2 linked regions of the Glaciimonas sp. PCH181 genome follow. The protein of the gene in region 2 binds, or shares a complex with, the protein of the main gene of each other region. Links are inferred from orthologs where the notes say so. Each region holds a gene or a part of one and is shown on either strand. Other genes may lie near its edges.

Evidence for each region.
Region 1: the proteins of accC (region 2) and accD are in contact, whole or in part, in a solved structure (PDB 8UXZ), measured with the Escherichia coli proteins. The link is inferred for Glaciimonas sp. PCH181 from one-to-one orthologs.

What each region holds. Positions count from the first base shown.
Region 1 is NZ_PYFP01000001.1:883,254-886,029, reverse strand. It holds accD (acetyl-CoA carboxylase, carboxyltransferase subunit beta), read left to right. Parts: upstream 1-840; coding sequence 841-1,713; downstream 1,714-2,776. Other genes in the region: folC (bifunctional tetrahydrofolate synthase/dihydrofolate synthase), read left to right, coding at 1,804-2,776; trpA (tryptophan synthase subunit alpha), read left to right, coding at 1-728.
Region 2 is NZ_PYFP01000001.1:2,765,698-2,774,128, reverse strand. What follows is about bases 4,299-7,186. They hold accC (acetyl-CoA carboxylase biotin carboxylase subunit), read right to left. Parts: upstream 6,484-7,186; coding sequence 5,113-6,483; downstream 4,299-5,112. Other genes in these bases: accB (acetyl-CoA carboxylase biotin carboxyl carrier protein), read right to left, coding at 6,685-7,137; prmA (50S ribosomal protein L11 methyltransferase), read right to left, coding at 4,299-5,104. Outside these bases: C7W93_RS12670 (MFS transporter), read left to right, coding at 1-312; C7W93_RS12665 (peroxiredoxin), read right to left, coding at 408-947; C7W93_RS12660 (hypothetical protein), read right to left, coding at 1,044-1,355; C7W93_RS12655 (carbohydrate kinase family protein), read right to left, coding at 1,561-2,502; C7W93_RS12650 (DUF3426 domain-containing protein), read right to left, coding at 2,639-4,165; more of prmA, read right to left, coding at 4,172-4,298; aroQ (type II 3-dehydroquinate dehydratase), read right to left, coding at 7,251-7,688; C7W93_RS12625 (TlpA disulfide reductase family protein), read right to left, coding at 7,845-8,372; C7W93_RS12620 (hypothetical protein), read right to left, coding at 8,416-8,431. UniProt on the Escherichia coli protein: This protein is a component of the acetyl coenzyme A carboxylase complex; first, biotin carboxylase catalyzes the carboxylation of the carrier protein and then the transcarboxylase transfers the carboxyl group to form malonyl-CoA.

The DNA of each region.
Region 1 (2,776 bases), 1.9 Mb from region 2 along the record:
CGGCGGGTGATCCCGATCCTGAACTGACCGTACCGTTAATGCATGCGCTGGTGGCAGGCGGTGCTGATATTCTCGAATTGGGGGTGCCGTTCTCCGATCCAATGGCCGAAGGTCCGGTAATTCAGCGTGCGTGCGAACGCGCGCTTAAATTCAATGTAAGTTTGCACGATGTATTAGGTTACGTACGCACGTTTCGTCAGACAAATACCGATACGCCAGTGGTGTTGATGGGTTACGCCAATCCACTTGAACGCATGGGCGTTGATGCTTTTATCAGTGCGGCAAAAGAAGCTGGTGTCGATGGCACCATCGTCGTTGACTATCCGCCGGAAGAATGCGAAGAATTCGCCCATAAAATGCGTGCTAACGGTATGGACCCCATCTTCTTATTGGCTCCAACGTCAACTGAAGAGCGTATTCAGCAGGTAGCAAATGTCGGCGGTGGATTTGCTTACTATGTGTCACTCAAAGGCGTGACTGGTGCTGCAAATATCGATATCGTTGAAGTCACCAAACGCATTGCAGCGATCCGCAAGCATGTTAAATTGCCAATTGGTGTGGGTTTCGGCATCCGTGATGCAGCTACAGCGAAAGCCGTTGCACAGGTGGCGGACGCGGTTGTCATAGGTAGTCGTATCATCCAGGAGCTAGAAAACACACCGCGTGAGCATGCAGTTGCTGCAGTGCAGACGTTCATCAGCGGTATACGTAAAGCGCTGGACGAATAGTTGTGAAAATAAACAGGAGAAATGCTATTGGCTAACAAACAGCGATTTACTATCGCTGTTTTTTGGTTGAAGGTACAATTCGGCAAGTAAAAAATATGAAGGAGGTCGCTCTATGAGTTGGCTTGAAAAACTACTCCCCCCACGTATCCAACGCAGCGATTCAGCGACACGCAAGTCTATCCCTGAAGGACTTTGGGTTAAATGTCCATCCTGCGAAGCTGTGCTCTATAGGACCGATCTGGAATCCAATATCCACGTCTGCCCAAAGTGTAGTCATCATCTGCGTATTCGCGCCCGTGATCGTCTCGATGCTTTGCTGGACGCCGGTGGCCGGTATGAAATCGGTCAGGAAACATTGCCGATTGATACCCTCAAATTCAAAGATAGTAAAAAATACCCTGATCGCCTTAAAGCGGCGATGGAAGCCACCGGTGAAACGGATGCTCTCATTGTGCTTGGCGGCGCGATTATGACGTTGCCTGTTGTAGTTGCCTGTTTTGAGTTCGAATTTATGGGTGGCTCGATGGGTTCTGTAGTGGGTGAGCGGTTTGTTCGGGGCGCGCAAGTCGCGTTGGAGCAAAAAGTGCCATTTATCTGCATTACAGCGACCGGCGGCGCGCGGATGCAAGAAGGTTTACTGTCGTTGATGCAAATGGCAAAAACCACAGCGATGCTGACTAAATTATCGGAAAAGAAATTACCGTTTATTAGCGTGCTGACCGATCCGACCATGGGCGGCGTATCCGCCTCATTTGCGTTTATGGGCGATGTTGTAATCGCCGAGCCAAAAGCGTTGATCGGCTTTGCCGGACCACGCGTGATCGAAAATACTGTGCGTGAAAAATTGCCTGAAGGCTTCCAGCGCGCTGAGTTTCTAGTCACCAAAGGTGCGGTTGATATGATCGTGGATCGACGCAAAATGCGTGAAGAAATCGCGCGTTTGTTGGCCTTGTTGCAAAATCAAACGGCTGAAACGCTGGCTTGATATTGCCTGACCTTGCATAACGTTATTAGCCTGATGAATAGCCCGAATCGTTAGCTGTTCGGGCTATTGTTTTTGTTAAATGAGTATCGAATGCCTACACCGTTGACCACGCCAACCGCTTCTAGTAAACCGACCACTCTCGACGAATGGCTGTTATTACTCGAATCGCGCCACTTTAAAACCATCGATATGGGCCTGGATCGGGTCAAATTGGTTAAAGAGCGATTAAATATCCAGTTTGGTTGTCCGGTTATCATGGTAGCCGGAACCAACGGCAAAGGGTCGACCTGTGCGATGCTGGAATCAATGCTGCTACGCGCCGGTTATAAAGTTGGCTTATATATCAAGCCGCATTTTTTACTCTTCAATGAGCGGGCGCAATTGAATGGCGAATCTGCATCGGACGAGGCGCTGATTGCCAGCTTTGAGGCAGTGGAAGCACAACGCGGCGATGTCTCTTTAACGTATTTTGAATTCACCACTTTGGCGATCATGCATTTGCTGGCATCGTCAAATCTGGAAGTTGTGATTTTGGAAGTCGGTCTTGGCGGGCGTCTGGATGCCGTCAATGTGATAGACGCAGATATCGCAATCGTCACTAGCATCGATATTGATCACACTGATTATTTAGGCGATACCCGTGAAAAAATCGGTTTTGAAAAGGCCGGTATTTTCCGTGCGGGCAAAACCGCTATTTGTAGTGACCCGGTGCCGCCGCAGTCATTGATTGATCATGCCAACGCCATCGGCGCTGACTTGTGGTTGTTGGGACGCGATTTCAACTACACCGGTGACAAGCAACAATGGAATTATGGCGGACGTGGACAACGTCGGAATTCCCTCGGTTATCCTAGTCTTCGTGGCGCAAATCAATTATTGAACGCTTCAGCCGCATTAGCCGCGTTAGAGGCGCTACGCAATCAATTGCCGGTGAGTGCGCAAGAGGTTCGCACCGGCTTGGTAACGGTCGAATTGCCAGCCCGTTTTCAAGTGATGCCTGGTCAACCTTTAGTTGTGCTGGACGTTGCCCACAATCCACATGCATCGGCGACGCTAGCCCAAA
Region 2 (8,431 bases):
GCCAATTTGTTTTGGACCGGGATTTTGACGGTGATTATCGGCGTTATTCTGGCTTCTGCATTTTCGGCTATTTTGGTGTTTGCGCAGGAATTGGTCCCGGGCAAAGTTGGCACAGTATCCGGATTATTCTTTGGGTTTGCGTTCGGTATGGGCGGGATTGGCGCTGCCGCGCTAGGCAAGTTAGCGGATATTACTGATATTAGCTTCGTATATCATGTCTGTTCATTCCTGCCGCTGATTGGTATATTCGCCATTTTTCTGCCGAATCTGGATGCCCACCGGCGCAAGCTTGCAGCTACGCCAGCCAGTTAATCCTGCATTAAACGATTGAAACGACCATGAAAAAAGCGCGCTTACTATGAAGTAAGCGCGCTTTTTATTGCGCCTCAACAAAATGCTTCAAAAACTTATTTTTTGTTTTTGTCTGCCCATTGTTGCAATGCCTGCATCGTGTTTTCGACATGCTTTTCAGGACTTAGACTGCTGTATTCATACAGAATCTTGCTATCTGGCGTGATGACGTAAGACACGCGGTCGGCGTAACTTGTTTTCGATAAAAGCACTGAATCATACGATTTCATGATGCTTTGCGTAGTATCTGCAGCGACCGCAAATTTACTACGGCATTCGCTTACCGAGAATTTATTCAGCGTATCGATATTGTCATTTGATACACCGATCACAGTCGCGCCCAGCGCTTTGTATCGATCCGTCGCATCCGCGAACAAATGGGCTTCAATGGTGCAGCCTTTTGTGAACGCTGCCGGATAAAAATACAGTACTACTGGTCCTTTTTTCAGCGCATCAGCGAGTGAATAGGTAAATACTTTACCGCCCAAAGAGGCCTGCGTAGAGAAAACAGGTGCTTTATCGCCAACCTTAAGCACAGCAAAAGCAGGGGCCATGATCGTTGTGCTGATAACCAGTCCGGCAATCCATCGTTTCATGTTATTCCTTTAAAGAGAGCCGTTACCGATGCTGTGGTGTGGCAAATAGTAATCATGCCGCTAGAGCACTATTTTGTCGACTGGATTCTGTGGCTGTTAATGCGCGCCGCCTTGCCATCTGCCGCGACCGCCACCCCATCCACCACCGTGGCCCCACCCGCCGCCACGTCCACCGCGCCAGCCATTACCCCAGCGATACGGGCGATAGCTGGAGTAGCCGAAACCCAGAGAAACCGCCGGCCCAAAGTAAGCCGGTCCGCCGGCAATATACGCGCCGTCTACTGCACCATAAGGCGTGTAGGTGTTATAGCCGCCGCCATAAGCGTAGGGGCTGTCATAGGGGACCGCGACGCAACCACCTAACAATAGCGCTGCGCCCAACGTGCCTATTAAAAGAATTTTTTTCATGATCTTGCCTTCCTTGTCTTGATGCAAGATTGGATGCAAATGGACAAATGAAGTTCAGCCATTGAGATTCTGCAAAATCATGTTTTAAATATAATTAAATGCCGGTTATTAGATAAAAATAGCCATAACACACGCTAATTGATGATAATTTTTCGTAATAACGCTTTCTTGCACCAGAGTGTATCCTTAGCGCTAGACCTACCTTTTACAATTGGTAACCAAAAGCCTGCTGGAAGCGATCATCGATTTCTGCACGGCTAGGCTGATGATTTTGTGGCCCTTGCGCCGCGATCTTGATACTGCCCATCAAACTCGATAAACGTCCGATAGTCGCCCAATCCATACCGTTGGTCAGACCGTATAGCATCCCCGCGCGGAAAGCATCGCCGCAGCCAGTTGGGTCTAAAATGCGATCTGGTTTAACGCAAGGAATGGCGATTTTTTCGCCGCCCGTAAAAATATCTGCGCCCAATTCGCCGCGTGTTACGACCAGTGCGGTCACTTGTTCTGCAATTTGGGTCAGGCTCAGACCTGTGCGCGCAGTCAGTAATTCTGCCTCGTAGTCGTTGACGGCAATATAGGTAGCAAGCGCGATAAAGTGGCGCAATTCTGCGCCATCAAACATCGGCATCCCTTGGCCTGGATCAAAAATCAACGGAATGCCATGCGATACCGCATGTTCTGCATGCTGCAACATGCCGTCACGCCCGTCGGGGGCAACGATAGCCAGCTTGATTTCACTGCGCTCTTCCAGCGCCGCAATCGTCACTTCATGCGAATGGGTCATCGCACCCGGATGAAAGGCGGTAATTTGATTATTTCCGGCGTCGGTGGTGATAAAACATTGGGCGGTATAAATCGATTCGATGGTGCGAATACCTGCGCAAGAAATATCCAGTTGTTTCAAGCGATCCAGATACGGTGCAGCGTCATTGCCGACGGTTGCCATGATCAACGGCTCACCGCCGAGTAGCTTCAGGTTATAGCCAATATTTCCTGCACACCCGCCGAAGTCGCGACGCATCGTCGGCACCAGAAAGGAAACGTTGATTTTGTGCAATTGGTCCGCCAGCAAAGCATCGGCGAAACGGCCTGGGTATTGCATGATGACGTCGTAAGCTAACGAACCGGAGATGAGGGATGTCATAAGTGGTTTTCAGAGAGAGAGTAATCGGAATCCTGATCGTGCTGGAGGTGTTCTAACGCCGTATCTTACCGCGCATAATGCGCATCGATATTGCGGCATCAGCCAGCAATGCGGTGCTAAAAAATCTGAGTGGATTTTACGGATAAAACAGATAAACGCGATAGCCAGATGCTTTCAATTGAGACAGTTCAAATGTCAATTTGACGGACTGCTCTGTATTGCGGGCAAATCCTTGTGTCAATAGTGTCGCGTTAGTTGCGTTGATCGTGGCGGGCAAATAGTCAGTTGGCGTAAACACGCGACGCGCAATCGCTTTTTCGCTGGTATCGTTTAAGGTGAGTTCAATATTTGGCCAAGCCTGAACGCTACTATTTCGATTGCGCATGAGCACAGAGAGAGCGAACTGATTGCGTGCTGGAACGATTAATTGCAGATCGTTAGCATCAATGGATATGCCGTCGATGTTCATCGGTAAGCCAATCTTGCAGCCCAGATAATTACAAGCCCTCTGTAACGCAGGCTTTAGCGGCGGCAAACTTGCTGCTAACTGATTCCGAAATGTGTAACCGGCTTGTCCGATTAGCGTGATCAGCAGCAATACACAGCCTAACCACATACTCGTTCTTATTGCGCCGCCGACACGCTGTTTACGCCTTGCTTCCTGCATGAAGCGTGGTTCGGCGATGATATCTTCGCTATCTTCGGTAACGGTTGTAGGAGGGGTACTGTACTCGTTGACGCGATTGCCAGCTTTCTCGCCGAGCGTATCGCGGGCCTCACCTAAAATGACGTCGGGGACCTTTGGGGCGGCAATTCCCGGCGCGTTTTGTTTTTTTCCGCGCCACGGTCTATTTTGTAATTCATCGATAAGTCGATCTAACTCGTCGTCATCAGCCGAATAATCCGTACCATCCAATGCCCCGGGCTCTATTTGAAACAAGGTCATGCGTTGCAACGGATCTTCGCTGGCGCTATCGCCAACGTTAGTTGGGATCGCGTTGACATGGCGATGCCAGACATTGGGCGAACTTGTCAGCGGGACGGTAACGTGCAGCTTTTGCACCGCGTATCCAGATGAGGCTGCAGGTATCGGAGATACCTCTTGGCGTTTCTCTGCGAATTCGGATTGGAGAGCGCTGGCGGGGGTTGGAGAATAAGCACTTTCCTTGTCGATTTGGCTTGGAGGGGCAAAATGCGGGTAGGGTGACGGTACTTTTTGGATTGATGGTGACTCTTTAGTCTCACCGAATATCGGCTGTTCAGCAGCAGGCTGGGCAGAGTAATTTGGTGCCGCGTGAAATGTATCAACCGGAGTGGGTGTCGCAGTGTTGTTTGGTAGCGGATTCGAAGCCCGCGGAGAAACTATTTCAGGCGCGGGCGGCGTTGGTAGAGGCATCGGTGCCGATATTGCCAAAGGTGGTGCTATTGGCGCCGAACGTTCGTTGGTCCACGTCGCCGTGGGCGATGGATTGCCATGTTGGCTGGTAGACGGAAAGCTATTGCTGTCGCCGGAAGTTGCATGGCCCGGTCTTACTAAGTGCTCAATGCCGTTGAATACTTCACGGCAGGCACCGCAACGGACCAGCCCTGCGCGCAATTTTAATTGGTCGTTAGCGACCCGAAAAATGGTCTGACAATGGGGGCATTGCGTCGCCAGAGCCATGATTATCTATGCGGCCCGTTCGGTTTGCAGGGGAAGCGTTCCAGATAAGGCAACCCATCCATCTAGCTCGCGCCACACCGTCATTTGTAGCCATGGTGCGTAAGCGGCGATAACATCCTGTGCCTGTTCTGCCAAAACGCCTGACAAAGTCAGACTGCCGCCCGGCGCAATGCGGGCGCATAACATTGGCGACATCAATTTCAGCGGGCCTGACAAGATATTCGCCACGACGATATCGAAAGTCCCTTGCGGCGACAGGCTGACGAACTCGTCAGGAAGATAGTAAGCAATCTCACAGTGATTACGGGCGCTATTATCGTGCGCCGATACAATCGCCTGCGGGTCGATATCCACACCGATAACATTGGCGGCACCAAGTTTTTTAGCCACCATCGCCAAAATACCTGATCCGCAACCATAGTCGAGTACGGAGGCGACCTTTTGTTCGCCGAGATGGCTTTCTAGCCATTCCATGCATAACCGTGTAGTGGGATGACTGCCGGTGCCGAACGCGAGACCGGGATCAAGCTCCAGAATCAGGCCATTCGCGTCCGGTGCATCGTGCCAGCTGGGCACGACCCAGATATTTTTGCCGATATGGATAGGCGCAAACTGGGATTGGGTGAGACGAACCCAATCCTGATCGCCGACTGCGCGCAAGGTATAAACCGGGGCAGTTTCCAGGCCGCAGGCAAGGGCCGCTGCGCTGACGATGGCGGGATGATCCGCATCGATATCACTCAGCGCCACTACGCGGCTACGTTCCCATGCTGCGGCTTCCGGCTCCATCCCCGGCTCGCCGAACAACGGTTGTTCGGCGGCAGTGCCTTCGTCGGCGTCTTCCACTGAGACCGATAACGCGCCAGCCTCCATCAACGCATCCGACAATGCCTCAGCGTGATTACGGGCTACTTCTATGACTATTTCGGTCCAGCTCATGTGCAACCTTACTTCTTTTCAGATTTAGGCAATTCTGGTCTTTCGGCCAGTTTATGCTCTAGATAATGGATGTTTGTACCGCCTTCGATGAAGCGTGCATCAATCATCAACTCGCGATGCAGAGGGATGTTGGTGCTGATACCTTCGACCACCATTTCAGACAAAGCGATTTGCATGCGTTTGATCGCTTGCTCACGCGTGGTGCCGTATGAAATGACTTTACCGATCATCGAATCGTAATGCGGCGGGACGTAATAACCGGCGTAGGCGTGCGAATCAACCCGAATGCCAGGGCCGCCCGGTGCATGCCATGACAGGATTTTACCCGGCGATGGCGTGAACTTGAAGGGGTCTTCTGCGTTGATACGGCATTCTATCGAATGGCCGGTCAATTGGATATCGCGTTGGCGATAACGCAGTTTTTCACCGGCTGCGATGTGAATTTGCTCTTGAACAATATCGACACCGGTGATCATTTCAGTGATTGGATGTTCAACCTGCACGCGGGTATTCATTTCAATGAAATAGAATTCGCCGTTTTCGTAAAGAAATTCAAACGTACCAGCACCGCGATAGTCCATCTTGCGACAGGCTTCAGCGCAACGATCGCCAATTTTCTCAACGACTTTGCGAGGGATGCCCGGTGCTGGGGCTTCCTCGATGACTTTTTGATGGCGGCGTTGCATGGAGCAATCGCGTTCGCCTAGCCAGATCGCATTTTTATATTGATCGGCCAGAATCTGGATTTCCACGTGACGTGGATTTTCCAGATATTTCTCCATATACACTTCTGGATTGCCAAATGCTGCACCAGCCTCAGTTTTGGTCATGGTGACGGCATTTGCCAGCGCTGCTTCTGTGTGCACTACGCGCATGCCGCGTCCGCCGCCGCCGCCGGAGGCTTTAATGATGACCGGATACCCGATTTTGCGGGCGATCTTGATGACTTCTTTCGGATCGTCCGGCAATGCGCCTTCAGAACCGGGAACACAAGGTACGCCGGCACGGATCATGGCCTGTTTGGCGGAGACTTTATCGCCCATCAAGCGGATATTCGCTGGACGTGGGCCGATAAAGACAAAGCCGGATTGTTCTACACGTTCAGCGAAATCGGCGTTTTCCGATAAGAAACCGTAGCCGGGATGAATCGCCTCAGCATCGGTCACTTCTGCTGCGCTAATGATCGCAGGCATGTTCAGGTAACTCAGGCTTGACGGCGCCGGGCCGATACAGACCGATTCATCGGCCAGCTTCACGTATTTGGCTTCGCGGTCGGCTTCTGAATGGACCACCACGGTTTTGATGCCCATTTCACGACACGCGCGTTGTATGCGCAGGGCGATTTCGCCGCGATTGGCGATGAGAATTTTTTCAAACATAGTAAATGGTATTTCCGTCGCTAAGAGTCAAGCAGATTCAAGCAAATTCAAGCAGATTAAGCGTTAGGCTGGCGGGGTGAGGGAGCGCTGCCATCTTGGCTACGATTGCGCGCAATGCTCTCTGCCGTCCTATTCGCCACCGGTAATTTCTACCAGCAAGCTTGTCCGGCTGGGCCGAACTAACTCGCTGTTGGTGTCAACTTAACCGATGATAAACAAAGGTTGTCCGAATTCAACTGGTTGGCCGTTTTCCACCAGGATTTTCTTTACTACGCCGGTTTTGTCGGATTCGATTTCATTGAGCAATTTCATGGCTTCGATAATGCACAAGGTTTCGCCTTCCTTGATTTCCGAGCCGACTTCGACGAATACTGCCGCGCCGGGCGCTGAAGAACGGTAGAAAGTACCGACCATTGGCGATTTGACAATATGACCTTCTGGGATTGCAGGCACTTCCACTGCAGCGGCAACTGGCGCTGCAACTTGCATTTGCGCAGCCTGATGGGCAACTTGCGGTTGCATCATGACAACTTGATTATGCGATGCCGATGATTTGACGATGCGGACTTTACTTTCACCCTCGGTGACTTCCAGCTCTTCGATATCCGATTCAGCGACCAGATCGATTAACGTTTTGAGTTTTCTCAAATCCATAATGCCATCCTTCAGAGTGTATGTTTTTAAAAAATTAAATTGGAAATAACTGCCATTCTTGTTTTTAATGGGCAGATCGACGCATTTATAGCGAATTTGTAAGTCTGTGGTGATTAAAGCTGATTGACTGCGAATCCGATAGCGATGGGATAACCTTCTACGCCCAACCCGCAAATGACCCCGACGGCAATGCCCGACAGGTAAGAATGATGCCGGAAATCCTCACGTTTATGAACGTTGGAAATGTGTACCTCGACAAAGGGAATGGCGACGCCTGCTAATGCATCTCTTAGCGCAACGCTGGTATGCGTTAGTCCGCCGGGATTGATCACGATGGCGTCTACGCCTTCAGTTCTGGCGGCATGGATGCGATCAATCAACGCACCTTCATGGTTACTTTGAAAATGCGCTAGTCGCACGCCCGCCGTCGCCGCTTGCGTTTGCGCTGCCAGCACGATGTCTGCCAGTGTGGTCGATCCGTAAACTTCTGGCTCACGTGTGCCCAGTAAATTCAGGTTAGGGCCATTGAGAAGAAGTATATTTTTTGCCATGTAGATGGTGCTTCGTTTGACGACGATGGGCGCATTTTGCCGTCAAATGACTTTAACTGGCAAGAGGAATTTGTTTTTGCTACCGTTTTTCCAAGATTTCAGAAGCGTGATGCAGGTTATGTGAATGTCGCTTTAATTGCAACTACGACAATCACATCAAGCCCCTAGTAATGCTAAATCTTTCCGTAACTCATCAAATTTAATGCTGCCAAGATACATTTTTTTTACTTGTCCGTCTGCACCGATGAGAACGGTAAACGGTAAGCCGCCTGCATCATTGCCAAATTGACGGAGCAGCGCCGTGCCATTCACGCCAGCGACGTATAAAGGATAGGTAATCTTGTATTTTTCAGCGAATTTCGCAATATTGTCTTGTGAATCGATGCCGATGCCGATTACATGAATGTTTTTGCTCACTAATTCTGCACGTAAAGCATTCAATTCGGGCATTTCTTCTACGCAAGGACCGCACCAAGTTGCCCAAAAGTTAACGATTAGTGGCTTGCCTTTCCATTCAGAGAGAGGTTCCGGTTTTCCTGTCGCTTCGACCATGGATTGCGCAAAAAGATTAGCAACCGCAGGTGCGGCCGGGGCGGATGGTGTTAAACGTTGATGATTAAAATAGAAGCCAATCGCGCCAAATAGGATCGCAATCGGGATATAGAGGAGTAATTTTTGTTTCATTCGGCTTCGTTGTTCCTGTGCGTAAAATCAATTTTTAGAAATATTACGGTTGATTTTGG